DNA from 2 places in the Stenotrophomonas sp. GSD10 genome. Region 1 is predicted to be linked to the other one. Evidence: predicted binding sites of a transcription regulator. Region 1 holds the regulator's gene; the other holds the start of a gene.

Region 1 (7,142 bases):
GAGCGGGAGCAGGGCGTCCAGGTCTGCGTCGAACGGTACTTCGAAAGCTTCGGTCTTCAGCGGCAATTGCCGCAGGAGCCGGGTCGCCACATCAAGCAGGGCGGTCCCGACCCCAGGGTGTGTTACGAGGAGAATGCCACAGGTCATTACTGCACGTTAACAGGTCAAGGTGAATCGGCGATAGCAGCAGGCGAGGGGCACTGTGTCCCGTATTCAGCGATGCCGGGGTCGGATCCCTTTTCCACGGAAAAGGGCTCTGACCCGCCACGGGTTCCGATCCCTCCACGCATGGCGTGGGTCTGCAGTGTCGACCAAGGTCGACACCCACCAACAGCGGTCGACACGCACCAACAGCACACGGAGTCTGTCAGAGGCGGGGTGGGTCCGGTTGCGGGGTGTCCGCGGCATGGATGCCGCGGCCAAGCCCCCATGGATGGGTTTACTGCGTCCCCCGTAACCGGACCCGCCCCGCCATCCCACGGAATGCCGCTTCTGCTTTTGCTTTTGCAGATGCTGTTGCCGGCCAGCGACCGGCACGACCGGTCGGTGCCGGGCGCAGCCCGGCCGACGCCCTCAATCCTGTTCGCGGTGGTAGGTCGCCACGTCTTCCCAGCCCATCTCGCGCGCATGCCGCGCCATGCGCTCGGCCAGGAATACCGAGCGGTGCTTGCCACCGGTGCAGCCGAAGGCCACGGTCACGTAGCTGCGGGTGCCGTCGCCCAGCTTCGGCAGCCAGGTATCGAGAAAGTCCATCAGCTGGGCCAGATAGCGCTGCACATCCGGCTGCGCCTCCAGGTAGTCGCGCACGCCGGGTTCGCGGCCGCTGAGCGCGCGCAGGTCGGGATCCCAGTGCGGGTTGGGCAGCACCCGTGCGTCGAACACGAAGTCTGCTTCGGCCGGCACGCCACGCTTGTAGGCAAACGATTCGAACAACAGCGACAGGCTGGTGGCATGGCCCATCGCGAACTCGGTGATGATGCGACGGCGCAGCTGATGCACATTGAGGCTGCTGGTATCGATCACCGCGTCGGCTTCGCGCCGCAGCGGCGCGGTCAGTTCGCGTTCGCGGGCGATCGCCTCGGGCAGGGAAAGACCGAGCTGGCTCAGTGGATGCCGGCGGCGGGTGTCGGCATAGCGCTTGAGCACGGTCTCGTCGCTGGCCTCGAAGAACAGCACCTTCACTTCAACGCCGGCGTCGGTGGCCAGCTGCCGCCAGTCGCCCAGCTGGCTCAGGTCGGCCTGGCCGCGCACGTCGATACCCACCGCCAAGCGGCGCGGCGCGCGGCCGTCGTGGTTGTCCAGCAGGCTGCGCACGAAGTCCGGCAGCAGGTGGATCGGCAGGTTGTCCGAGCAGTAGTAGTCCTGGTCCTCGAAGGTCTTCAGGGCGACGGATTTACCCGAGCCGGACAGGCCGCTGACGATGATCAGGGTCGGGGCGGTGGGAGTGACGGTGCTCATGGACAGGCTCTTGGCAGGGCAGGGGGTCAGGGCGTTCGCCGTTCCAGCAGGTTGCTGTGGCGGGCGATGAACATCGCCGCAGGGTCGATGCCCTTGGTACGCAGGATATGCAGGCGGGTGGCCGCCTCGGTCAGCACGGCCAGGTTGCGGCCCGGCATCACCGGCAGGGTGATCAGCGGCACGTCCAGGTCCAGCACATGGCGGGTGCCCGAATCGCCGGTCAGGCGCTCGTAGCCATGCGGCGTGGGTTCGGTCATCGGCTTGGTCAGGTGGACGATCAGCCGAAGATACTTGTTCTTCTTTACAGCCGTGTCGCCGAACATCTCGCGCACGTTCAGCACGCCCAGGCCGCGCACTTCCAGCAGGTCCTGCAGCAGCTCCGGGCAGGTGCCATCGAGCACGTCGGGGGCGATCTGGGTGAACTCGGGGGCGTCGTCGGCCACCAGCCGGTGGCCACGGCTGAGCAGCTCCAGCGCCAGCTCGCTCTTGCCCGAGCCGGCCTCACCGGTGATCAGCACGCCGATGGAGTAGATCTCCATGAACACGCCATGCAGGATCACCCGCGGCGCCAGCGTGCGCGCCAGGTGGTAGGACAGATGGTTGAGCAGCTCGTGGCCGCGCTTGGGTGACAGCCACAGCGGCGTGCCGGATTCATCGGCGGCGGCGCGCAGGTCTTCCGGACAGGGCTGGTTGCGGGTCAGTACCAGCGCCAGCGGATGCGACTGCATGATCTTCTCGATCGTTTCCCAGCGCTGGCGCGGTTCCAGCGCATCCAGCCAGGACAGCTCCTCGGTGCCCAGGATCTGCACCTTGTTGGGGTAGATCGCATTGAGGTAGCCGGCCAGCGACGGGCGCCGCGAGACCGTGTTGCCGGCCTCCAGCTCGCGCTTCTCTCCGGACTGGCCGGCGGCCCAGCGCAGGCCGAGCCGCTCGCGCTGCTGTTCGAACAGTTCGCGTGCGGTGATGCTGGTATTCATGCGGCGCTCGCAGGTGGGGGCAGGTCCAGCGCCTGGCGCAGGGCCCGGGCGTCGCCGGCGTCACGCAGGGCCTGGCGGATCGCCGGCGAGGAGAACAGTTCGGCCAGCTCGGACAGCAGCATCAGGTGCTGGTGCGTGTAATGGGCGGGGACGGCGATCGCAAATACCAGGTCGACCGGTTCGTCGCCGCCGAAGTCGACCGGGGTGGCCAACCGCAGCAGGGCGCCGCGTGGGCGGTCCAGGGTCGGCGCGCGGCCGTGGGGGATGGCGATGCCGTGACCGATCGCCGTGCTGCCCAGCGCTTCACGCTGGCACAGGTTCAGGTAGATCTGTTCGGCGTTGGCCTGGCGGCAGGCCAGCAACCCGGCGGCGGCCTGCAGGACGCTGTCGCGGTCGGTGGCCGTGCAGAGCTGGGTCTGCACGGCCGCCAGGAGGTCATTCAGGGGCATGTCTGCGGGAAACGGTGGCGATCAGCCGCCATTGTCGCCCACCGGCAGCGGTGCGTGCTGCTGTTTTTTCTCCTTGTGCTTGATCACCAGGCGGTCAAGCTTGTCCGCAAGCACGTCGATCGCGGCATACATGGTCTGGCCGCCGGCCTCGGCGTGCAGGGTCTGCCCCGGAATGTTGAGGCTGGCGTCGACGTGGTGCTCGGTCTTCTGCAGCTTGAGGGTCACCCGCGCTTCGCAGTGCTGGTCGAAGTGTTTTCCGATCCGGGCCAGCTTCTCCTCTACATAGGACTGCAGGGCCGGGGTGACTTCGACGTCTTTGCCAAACGTTTCGATGCGCATCGGGTTTCTCCTGTGTTCGGATGTGCCAATGAACCTCTCCGCCGGGCGCGGCGGTGCGTCAAGCGATTCTGACCCTTTCGTGCGAGGCGGAGATGTTCATGGCTTCACGATACTTCGCCACGGTGCGCCGCGCTACTGGAATTCCCGACGATTTGAGCAGGTCAGCCAGCTTGGCGTCAGAAAGCGGCTTGCGCGGGTTCTCATCGTCGATCAGGCGCCGGATCATCGCCTGGATGGCGGTGCTGGAGGCCTCGCCGCCGCCGTCGGTATCGATGCCCGAGGCGAAGAAGGCACGCAGCGGCAGGGTGCCGCGCGGGGTGCGCACATGCTTGCGGGCGATCGCGCGCGACACCGTCGATTCGTGCAGGCCCAGTTCGGCGGCGATCTCGCGCAGGGTCAGCGGGCGCAGCGCCTGTTCGCCGAATTCGAGGAATCCGGCCTGTTGCAGGATCAGGCTGCGCACCACCCGCAGCAGGGTCTCGCCACGCTGCTGCAGGCCCTTGAGCAGCCAGCGCGCTTCCTGCAGCTGGGCGCGCAGATAGCCTGCATCGGCGTCGCCACAGCGGCGGATCAACTGTTCATAGCCACGGTGGATCACCACCTTCGGCCCGGCATGCCCGGCCAGTGCCGCGCGCCAGACACCGTTCTGCCGCCACACCACGACGTCCGGCACCACGTAGGTGTCCTGCGACAGCGGCGCGATCTGCGTGCCCGGGCGTGGGTCCAGCGAGCGCAACAGGGCCACGGCGGTCTCGACCTCGGCCAGCGGCTGCTTCAGTTCGTGGGCAAGCCCGGACACGCCACTGCGCGGCAGTCGTTCCAGCGGGCCTGCGGCAATCTGCCGCGCCAGCGCCAGGCCGGGCGTGTCCTCGTCCAGCACCTCCAGCTGCAGCTGCAGGCATTCGCCCAGCGTACGCGCGGCCACGCCCACCGGATCGAAACGCTGGATGCGATGCAGTAGCGCCAGGATCTCATCTTCGTCGGCATGGATCGCCGGCAGCAGGGTTTCGGCGATGGTTGCCAGCGGCTCGCGCAGGTAGCCATCGTCGTCCAGTGCATCGATCAGCGCCGCGCCGATGCTGCGGTCACGCGCCGACAGATGCGACAGGTGCAGCTGCCACAGCAGATGGTCGGCCAGGGTTTCGGTTTCGGCCACGCGCTCGGCGGCGCTGCCGGTGTCGTCATCGTCATCGAAGCTGCCGCCGCTGCCGGCGGCACTCCAGTCCAGCTCGGCCGGCGCCCAGTCGTCGCCGCTGTCGCTGCGTTCGGCCGGGGCCTCGCTGTCGCTGCCGTCGCTGCCCTCGTTGGCCGCGTTGCCGTCGCTGCCGTCGGCCCAGTCCAGCAGCGGATTGCTTTCCACCGCTTGGGCGATCTCCAGCTCCAGCTCGGTGGTGGACATCTGCAGCAGCTTGATCGCCTGCTGCAACTGGGGCGTGAGCACCAGGTGCTGTCCCAACGATGTCTGCAGCCGAGTCTTCATGCCAGTGCCGAACGGAAGGAAAGGGACCCGGCGCCTGCGATCACAGCTTGAAGGAATCCCCAAGGTAAACGCGACGTACGTCGGCGTTGTCCAGGATCGCCTCCGGCGACCCCTGGGCGAGCACGCTGCCCTCGGCGAGGATATACGCGCGGTCACAGATTCCCAAGGTCTCGCGCACGTTGTGGTCGGTGATCAGCACACCGATGCCGCGCTGCTTGAGATGGGTGACGATGCGCTGGATTTCGCCGACCGAGATCGGGTCGACACCGGCGAACGGTTCATCGAGCAGGATCAGGCGCGGCTGTGCGGCCAGGGCTCGGGCGATCTCGCAACGGCGGCGCTCGCCACCGGACAGGCTGGCGCCGAGCTGGTCGGCGACGTGGCCCAGCTGCAGCTCGTCGAGCAGGCTGTTCAATTCGCGCTCGCGGCCGGCCGAATCCAGGTCTTCGCGCAGTTCCAGCACCAGGCGGATGTTGTCGGCCACGGTCAGCTTGCGGAACACCGACGGCTCCTGCGGCAGGTAGCCCACGCCCTGCTTGGCGCGGGTGTACATCGGGTCGCCGGTGATGTCCTTGCCGTCGAGCACGATGCTGCCGGCATCGGCGGCGACCAGGCCGACGATCATGTAGAAGCAGGTGGTCTTGCCGGCGCCGTTGGGGCCCAGCAGGCCGACCACTTCGCCGGCATCGAGGGTCAGCCCGAAGTCCTTGACGACTTCGCGCTGCTTGTACTTCTTGCGCAGGCCCTGGGCGACGAGCATTACTTCTTGCTCCCGGCCGGCGCCGCCGCCGGCGTCTTGTTCTTGGGCGGGATAACGGTGCGCACGCGGCTGCCGTCGCCACCGGAGTTCATCTCGCCGCTGCGGGTGTTGTAGACCATGCGCTGGCCGGCATTGGTGCCGCGCGCGCTGGTGACCTTGTAGTTGCCGGTCAGGGTGATGATCTCGGTCTTGATGTCGTAGTCGATGCGGTCGGCCAGCGCGTCCATCCAGGTGCCGTCATCGAGCTGCTGCTTCATCTTGGCCTGCTTGCCGGTGAACACCACACGCACCGCTTCGCCGTCCTTGAGGTAGATCTCGGCCTCGGACGAGCGCAGGTCCAGCGTGCCCTGGGTGATGATCACGCCCTGCGACAGCACGGTCTTGCCGTCGCCGGTGAGCATGCCCGACTGTGCGCCGGAATCGATGTGCATGTCTTCGTTGCGGTCGGTGGACTTGGCGAAGGCAGCGCTGGGCACAAGAAGACCGAGCGCGAGTACGGCTGCAAAGGGAATCTTCATCGGGGTCCGTTCTACCGGTGGGGCCTCCCGGCGGACCGGGGGCGGGTGGGTGGGCTGTCCGCCTTGCGCCGGTCCGGAGACGTCGCAGGCGGGCGGCGGAATCAGCGTCGGGGCGTGTAGCGGCCCTTGGACTGGCTGAGGAAATGATACGTGTTGTTCTTCGAATCCACCTCGAAACCCACACCGGACTGTTCCATGCCCGGACGGGTCATGGTGACCAGGGCATCGGTGCGGGCGCGGCTGTCCTTGGGGAACACGTCCAGGTGGTCGGTGCGGAAGGTGGTGGGCACCACGCCCGGGCCGGCCGGGCTGTCGCCGGCGACGTTGCCGCGCAGCTTCATTTCATCGCCCTTGGCGCTGAGCCAACCGGTTTCGGCGCGCAGGGTCCAGTGCTTGCCATCCTTGTCGGGCATCTCGAACAACGGGGTGGCGATGGAGATGGTCTGGTCACCGCGCTGGCGCTCCAGCAGCGGCGCCCGCAGGGTGGTCGATTCCTTGCCGTGCTCATCCAGTGCCACGATCTGGAAATCGTGCAGCACGTAGTCCACGCCCAGTTCCTGGCTGTCGTTGGCCGGGCCCTTGTCGCGGTTGCGCAGGGCGGCCCAGCTGCTGAGCAGGGCCGCCAGCAGCAGGCCGATGCCCAGCACGGTGCGCCAGTTCAGTGTCGGCAGGTTCATGCGCCGAACCTCGCCAGCGCGGCGTCCACGTGGCCCTGTGCGGCCAGCAGGATGTCGCACAGTTCACGGGCCGCGCCACGACCGCCCTCGGCCCGGGTCTGCCAGTGCACGCGCTCGGCAATCCACGGGTGGGCATTGGCCGGGGCCACCGCCAGGCCCACCGCGCCCAGCGGCGCCAGGTCGGGCAGATCGTCGCCCATGAACGCCACCTGGTGCAGCCCGATGCCGTGCCTGGCGCACAACGCCTGCACGCTGGCCAGCTTGTCGCCCACTGCGATCTGGGTATCGATGCCCAGGTCGGCGCCGCGCTTGAGCGCGGACTGGCTGTTGCGCGCGGTGATCAGCACGGGGTGGATGCCGTGCTGCTGCAGCAGTTTCAGGCCCAGGCCATCCTGCACGAAGTACGCCTTGCTCTCGTTGCCGTCCTTGTCGTAGTACAGCCGACCGTCGGTGAGGGTGCCGTCCACGTCGAAGCAGGCCAGGC
Region 2 (7,142 bases), 1.1 Mb from region 1:
AGGTCAAGCTGCTGCGCGTGCTGCAGGAACGCAGCTTCGAGCGGGTGGGCGGCAACCAGACCATCCGCTGCAATGTGCGCGTGGTCGCCGCGACCCATCGCGACCTGGAAACCCGCATTGCCGAGGGCAAGTTCCGCGAGGATCTGTTCTACCGCCTGAACGTGTTCCCCATCGACGTGCCGGCCCTGCGCGAACGCCGCGAGGACCTGCCCGCGCTGGTGGAAACCATCGCCGCGCAGCTGGCCCGCACCGGCCGTGGCGAAGTGCGCTTCACCGCGGAGGCCCTGCAGGCCCTGGCCGGCTACGAATGGCCGGGCAACGTGCGCGAACTGACCAACCTGGTCGAGCGCCTGGCGGTGCTGCATCCGGGCGGTTCGGTGCGCGTGCAGGACCTGCCGGCCCGCTACCGTGGCGATACCGCACTGGCTGTCGCCCCGGTTGCGGCTCCGGCGCCGCCGGTGGCCAGTGAAGAACGCCTGGACCTGCGCAGCTTCTCGTTCCACACCCCGGGCAGTGGCAACCAACCGGCGCTGGAACACGGCATCGCGGTCAATCGCGCCGCCGCACCGGCGGCATTGCCCGATGACGGCCTGGACCTGCGCAACCACATGGCCAACATCGAACTGGGCCTGATCAACGAAGCACTGGAACGCACCCAGGGCGTCGTCGCCCACGCCGCCCAGCTGCTTGGCCTGCGCCGCACCACCCTGGTGGAAAAGCTGCGCAAGTACGGCATCGAACGCGAGCAGGCCGAACTGGCCAGCTGAACTGCGTCACCCGCATGAAGGGGGCACGAACGCCTGGGCTTGCCCGGGCGTTGGTGTTTCCAGAACCCGGGGTCAGATCCCTTTCCTGCCGAAAGGGATCTGACCCCGATGCATTTGCACGTTTTCCTAAAGACAACGCAGCTGCGATGCGGAGCATGGCAGGAACACTCCTAAGGAGGTTCCATCGTGCAACGCCTTACCCTGCTCACCGCCCTGCTCTGCCCGACCCTGGCTGCCGCCGCCAACTGCACCCTGCCCGCCACGCTGGACCAGCGCCAGTTCACCAACCTCAGCGACCCGCTGTATGCGCCCGACAACCCCAACGCCGGGCGCATGGTGCAGGTCAGCTTCGCCGGCAGCCAGTACGTGCTGGAAATCCTCGGCACCGACCTGCGCATCGGCGGCAGCTACCGCTATCAGCGCCTGGCGCCGCATATCGCGGAAATCCAGATGACCGAGGCCCACCCGGGCGGCCCCGCCCACTACACCCTGCTGCTGACCTGCCTGAGCGATCGCCAGGGCCGTTTCATCTACACCCAGCACGACGGCCCCATCGCACCGCGCCAGCGCCAGAATTCCGGCCGCTGGACCCTGCAGCCGTAGGCCAGAAAACCGACGCCGGTTAAATGGCGCCACGACCGGGGTCAGAGCCCGCTGCGTTGCAACGGGATCTGACCCCATCCGATTAGTGCCGACCAACGGTCGGCACCCACCATCAGCAGCAGGTTCCAACAGATCGCGGCCAACTGTCGAAGGCGGGGTGGGTCCGGTTGCGGGAGCGTGAGCGCCATGGATGGCGCGACCGAGCCCCAGGGACGGATTTACGGCGTCCCCCGCAACCGGACCCACCCCGCCATCCCACGGAAAGCCCAGCTGTTGCTGTTGAGGTTGCCGGCCAGCGGCCGGCACTACCGCGGGAGCAGGGTGCAACCCCGCAAAACACACCCCCACCCTCACTTCACTGAATCGAAAACCGGTTTCGGCACGGCACTTGCACCTGCTCCAGCAGACAACCCCATCCCCTGTTTCTGGAACCGTTGCAGATGTCCCACTCCGTCACGTCGATCCTTTCGCAGATCCGCTCCTATCAGACCCAGATGGGACAGCCGGCACTCAACCCGCTGGCCGAAGCGCCGCGCAGCAATGCCCTGCCGGGAGCGGTCCTGGATGCCCCGCAGGCGCAGCCGGCCAGCTTCACCGAGACCCTGCGCGGTGCGATCGCCGGCGTCAACGATGCGCAGCAGAAATCCGGCGCGCTGGCCAAGGCCTTCGAACTGGGCGACCCCAGCGCCGACCTGGCCAAGGTGATGGTCGCCTCGCAGCAGTCCCAGATCGCCTTCCGCGCCACCGTGGAAGTCCGCAACCGTCTCGTCCAGGCCTACCAGGACGTGATGAACATGCCGCTGTAAGGAACGTTGACGCATGGCACTGACGCTTTCCAAGGACAGCCTGAACGCCGAGAAGGCCGGGCAATGGTTCGACCGCCTGCAGAGCCTTCAGATCACCCGTCGGCTCGGCCTGATGGCAATGATCGCCGTGGCGGTGGCGGCGGGCCTGGCCGTGTTCTTCTGGTCGCAGAAGCCGGGCATGGTGCCGCTCTACACCGGCCTGGACCAGAAGGCCACCGCTGAAGCCACCGACCTGCTGCGCGCCGCGCAGATTCCGTTCGCCCTCGATCCGGCCACCGGTGGCATCACCGTGCCGGAAAAGAACCTGCACGATGCCCGCCTGAAGCTGGCCGGCTCCGGCCTGACCGACAGCGGCAAGCTGGGCTTCGAGCTGATGGAACGCGATCCCGGCTTCGGCGTCAGCCAGTTCGTGGAAAGCGCTCGCTACCAGCACGCGCTGGAAACCGAGCTGTCGCGCACCATCAACACGCTGCGCCCGGTGCGCGACTCACGCGTGCACCTGGCCATTCCCAAGCCCAGCGCCTTCACCCGCCAGCGCGACGTGGCCAGTGCCTCGGTCACCCTGGAACTGCGTGGCGGCCAGCAGCTGGAACGCAGCCAGGTGGACGCCATCGTGCACATGGTGGCAGCCAGCATTCCCGACCTGGCGCCCGAACGCGTGACGGTGGTCGACCAGAGCGGGCGCATGCTCAGCGTCAGCGATCCGAACAGCGAAGCGGCCGTCAACGCCGCACAGTTCGAGCAGGTGCGCCGCCAGGAAACCTCGTTCAACCAGCGCATCCGCGAACTGCTGGAACCGATGACCGGCCCCGGCCGCGTCAATCCGGAAGTGAGCGTGGACATGGACTTCTCGGTGACCGAGGAAGCCCGCGAACTCTACAACGGTGAACCGCAGAAGCTGCGCAGCGAGCAGATGAGCGAGAACACCACCAGCACCCCGGGCCCGCAGGGCGTGCCGGGCGCGACCAGCAACAGCCCGCCGGGCCAGCAGGCCGCCCCCGCCACCGCGCAGGCGCCGACCGAAAGCAGCAAGAACGCCACCCGCAACTACGAGCTGGACCGCACCCTGCAGCACACCCGGCAGCCGGCCGGGCGCATCAAGCGTGTCTCGGTGGCGGTGCTGGTGGACAACGTGCCGCGTGCCGGTGCCAACGGCAAGGTCAGCCCGCAGCCGCTGTCGGCCGCCGAACTGACCCGCGTTGAGGCCCTGGTCAAGCAGGCGGTCGGTTTCAACGCCGAGCGCGGCGACACCGTGTCGGTGATGAACGCCCCGTTCGTGCGCGACACCACCCCGGTCGAAGGCCCGGCCTGGTGGGAGCTGCCCTGGGTGCACGATGCCGGGCGCATGCTGCTGGGCGCCGTGGTGGTACTGGCGCTGCTGTTCGGCGTACTGCGCCCGGCGCTGCGTGCGATCACCGGCCAGGGCAAGAAGAACGAGAACCAGGCACTGGAGCCGCACACCGCGGACGTGCAGCTGGTGGACGACGATGGCCTCCCGCTGCCGGCACTGGGCGCGGACCGGGCCAGCCTGGGAGGGCCGGATGCACTGGCCCTGCCGGTGGATTCTTACGAGGAACGACTGCGGATGGCGCGTGAAGCCGTGAAGACCGACTCCAAGCGTGTGGCCCAGGTGGTCAAGGGTTGGGTGGCCAATGACTGAGCCGCAATTGACCGGCGTGCAGCGCGCCGCCGTGCTGCTGCTGTCCCTGGGTGAGCTGGACGCAGCCGAAGTGCTGCGCCACATGGAGCCCAAGGAAGTGCAGAAGATCGGCATCGCCATGGCCACCATGACCGACATCACCCGCGAGCAGGTGGAGCGGGTGATGGACCAGTTCGGCCAGGAACTGGGCTCGAAGACCTCGCTGGGCGTGGGCTCGGATGACTACATCCGCAACATGCTGGTGCAGGCGCTGGGCAGCGAAAAGGCCGGCAACCTGATCGACCGCATCCTGCTCGGCCGCAACACCACCGGCCTGGACGCGCTGAAGTGGATGGACCCGCGTGCGGTGGCCGACTTGGTGCGCAACGAGCACCCGCAGATCATCGCCATCGTGATGGCGCACCTGGAGACCGACCAGGCCGCCGATGCGCTGAAGCTGCTGCCCGACCGCACCCGCGTGGACGTGCTGCTGCGCATCGCCACCCTCGACGGCATTCCGCCGAACGCACTCAATGAGCTCAACGAGATCATGGAGCGCCAGTTCGCCGGCAACCAGAACCTGAAGTCGTCCAACATCGGCGGCGTGCAGTGTGCGGCCAACATCCTCAACTTCATGGACAGCGGCCAGGACCAGGCGATCCTGGGCGAGATCGCGCGCATCGATGCGCCGCTCAGTGGCCGCATCCAGGACCTGATGTTCGTGTTCGACGATCTGGTCGACCTGGACGACCGCGAGATGCAGCTGGTGCTGCGCGAGGTGAGCGGCGAGCGGCTGGGCCTGGCCCTGCGTGGTGCCGACATCAAGGTGCGCGACAAGATCACCCGCAACATGTCCCAGCGCGCGGCCGAGATCCTGCTGGAGGACATGGAAGCCCGTGGCCCGGTGCGCCTGTCCGACGTGGAAGGCGCGCAGCGCGAGATCCTGGCCATCGTCAAGCGCATGGCCGATGAAGGCACCGTCACCATCGGTGGCAGTGCGGAGGCCATGCTGTGAGCAACGTCGTGCGCTGGCTTGCCCCGGATCTGCTGGCCCGGCCCGAACAAGTGCTGGACCCGCAAGATGCTTTCGAGCTGACCGAACCGGACCCGGACCACACACCGGAGCCGCCGCTGCAGCTGCCCACGCTGGAGGAAATCCAGGCCATCCAGGACAGCGCCGAGAAGGAAGGCTTCGAGCACGGCCACGCCGAAGGCTATGGCCAGGGCCAGGCCGAGATCCGCCGGCTTGCCGCGCAGATCGAAGGCATCCTGGACAACTTCAGCCGCCCGCTGGTGCGCCTGGAGAACGAAGTGGTCGGCGCACTGGGCGAACTCGCGGTGCGCATCGCCGGTGCACTGGTCGGCCGCGCCTACGAGGCCGAGCCGGCGCTGCTGGCGCAACTGGTCAGTGAAGCCATCGATGCCGTCGGTGGCAGCAGCCGCGAAGTGGAAGTGCGGCTGCACCCGGACGATATCGCCGCCCTCGCCCCCTGCTCAGTCTGTCCTCGCAGCAGCGCCTGGTGCCCGACACCAGCCTCAGCCGCGGCGACCTGCGCGTGCACGCCGAAGCCGTGCGCATCGACGGCACCCTGGAAGCGCGCCTGCGCGGCGCACTGGACGCGGTGATCCGCCAGACCGGAGCCAGCGCATGACGCCCGAACCCCTGTCGTCCCCGCCGCCGGCCGATTGGGCGGTCGCACGCAACCTGCGCCTGGCCCGGCGCCTGGAAGGACTGCGCGTGGATACCACCCATGGCCGCGGCCTGATCCGTGAGGGCGTGCTGCGCCGCGCGGTCGGGCTGACGCTCGAAGCGGTCGGCTGCGAGGCGCCGCTGGGCGCCAGCTGCAAGGTGGAAGTGGTCGATGGCGGCTGGGTCGATGCCGAGGTGGTCGGCTTCGCCGGCGAACGTACCTACCTGATGCCCAGCGCCGAACTGCACGGCCTGCTGCCCAACGCACGCGTGGTGCCCTCGGCGCGGCGCGGTGGCGTGGAAGTGGGCGAAGGCCTGCTCGGCCGGGTGATCGACAGCGATGGCGTGCCCCTGGACGGCAAGGGGCCGATCCGCGCCGAAGGCCATGTCGGCATGGCCGGCGTGTCGATCAATCCACTGGCCCGCGAGCCGATCACCCAGCCACTGGACGTCGGCGTGCGCGCGATCAACGCGCTGCTGCCGATCGGACGTGGCCAGCGTGTCGGCCTGTTCGCTGGCTCCGGCGTTGGCAAATCGACGCTGCTGGGCATGATGACCCGCTACACCGCCGCCGATGTGATCGTGGTCGGGCTGATCGGTGAACGAGGCCGCGAAGTGCGCGACTTCGTCGAGACCACGCTGGGCGAAGAAGGCCTGCGCCGCGCGGTGGTGGTGGCCAGCCCGGCCGACCGGCCGCCGCTGGCGCGCCTGCACGGTGCCTACCGCGCCACCGCCATCGCCGAGTGGTTCCGCGACCAGGGCCTGAACGTCCTGTTGCTGATGGATTCGCTGACCCGCTTCGCCCAGGCGCAGCGCGAGATCGGCCTGTCGGTGGGCGAACCGCCGACCACCCGCGGCTATCCGCCCTCGGTGTTTGCCAAGCTGCCGGCGCTGGTCGAACGCGCTGGCAACGGGGCCAAGGGCCGCGGTTCGATCACCGCGTTCTACACCGTGCTGACCGAGGGCGACGATCCGCAGGATCCGATTGCCGATGCGGCGCGCGCGATTCTTGACGGCCATATCCTGCTGTCGCGCCGCGTGGCCGACAGTGGCCTGTACCCGGCCATCGACGTTGAATCGTCGGTCAGCCGCGTGGTCACCGAAATCGCCGATGAGCCGTGGCGCCTGCGCATCCGCAAGCTGAAGCGGTTGGTCTCGGCCTACTCGGCCAACCGTGACCTGATTGCCATCGGCGCCTACCAGCGCGGCAACGATGCGGCCACCGACGAAGCTCTGGAACGCTGGCCGGAAATCATGGAATTCCTCGGCCAGGACGTTGCCAAGGCCGCAGATCTCCCGCACAGCCAGGCGGCACTGCAGCGCCTGGTGGAACAAGAGAATTAAGGCATGAACCAGTCCAAGCGCATCGACCCCCTGCTCAAGCGGGCCCAGGAACATGAGGACGCGGTGGCCCGTGACCTGGCCGAGCGCCAGCGTGTGCTCGACACCCATCTATCGCGACTGGACGAACTGCGCCGCTACGCCGAGGAGTACGCCAACGCACAGATGGCGGCCACCAGCCCAGCGCAGCTGCTCAATCGCCGCGCCTTCCTCGACCGGCTGGACAGTGCAGTGGAACAACAGCAGGCCACCGTCAACGGCAACCGCGAGAAAGTGGAAGCCGAGCGTGCGCGGCT

What was found. Region 1 encodes sigma-54, which starts transcription at its own class of promoters, with help from an activator protein. Its sites were predicted from a motif close to TGGCACGNGCNTTGC; they were not measured.
Region 2: a site for sigma-54 is predicted at 1,748-1,762, ahead of fliE (flagellar hook-basal body complex protein FliE). Genes of this name have one in related genera too.

What each region holds. Positions count from the first base shown of each region.
Region 1 is NZ_JAOCMC010000002.1:687,450-694,591, forward strand. It holds gene N4G47_RS03360 (PTS sugar transporter subunit IIA) at 1-147, opposite strand, end outside; gene rapZ (RNase adapter RapZ) at 574-1,458, opposite strand; gene hprK (HPr(Ser) kinase/phosphatase) at 1,485-2,435, opposite strand; gene N4G47_RS03375 (PTS sugar transporter subunit IIA) at 2,432-2,884, opposite strand; gene hpf (ribosome hibernation-promoting factor, HPF/YfiA family) at 2,906-3,223, opposite strand; gene N4G47_RS03385 (RNA polymerase factor sigma-54) at 3,282-4,703, opposite strand; gene lptB (LPS export ABC transporter ATP-binding protein) at 4,744-5,463, opposite strand; gene lptA (lipopolysaccharide transport periplasmic protein LptA) at 5,463-5,981, opposite strand; gene lptC (LPS export ABC transporter periplasmic protein LptC) at 6,083-6,658, opposite strand; gene N4G47_RS03405 (KdsC family phosphatase) at 6,655-7,142, opposite strand, start outside.
Region 2 is NZ_JAOCMC010000002.1:1,788,993-1,796,134, reverse strand. It holds gene N4G47_RS08525 (sigma-54 dependent transcriptional regulator) at 1-767, shown strand, start outside; gene N4G47_RS08520 (hypothetical protein) at 954-1,370, shown strand; gene fliE (flagellar hook-basal body complex protein FliE) at 1,811-2,176, shown strand; gene fliF (flagellar basal-body MS-ring/collar protein FliF) at 2,190-3,836, shown strand; gene fliG (flagellar motor switch protein FliG) at 3,844-4,830, shown strand; partial or broken gene N4G47_RS08500 (FliH/SctL family protein) at 4,827-5,467, shown strand; gene N4G47_RS08495 (FliI/YscN family ATPase) at 5,464-6,849, shown strand; gene fliJ (flagellar export protein FliJ) at 6,853-7,142, shown strand, end outside.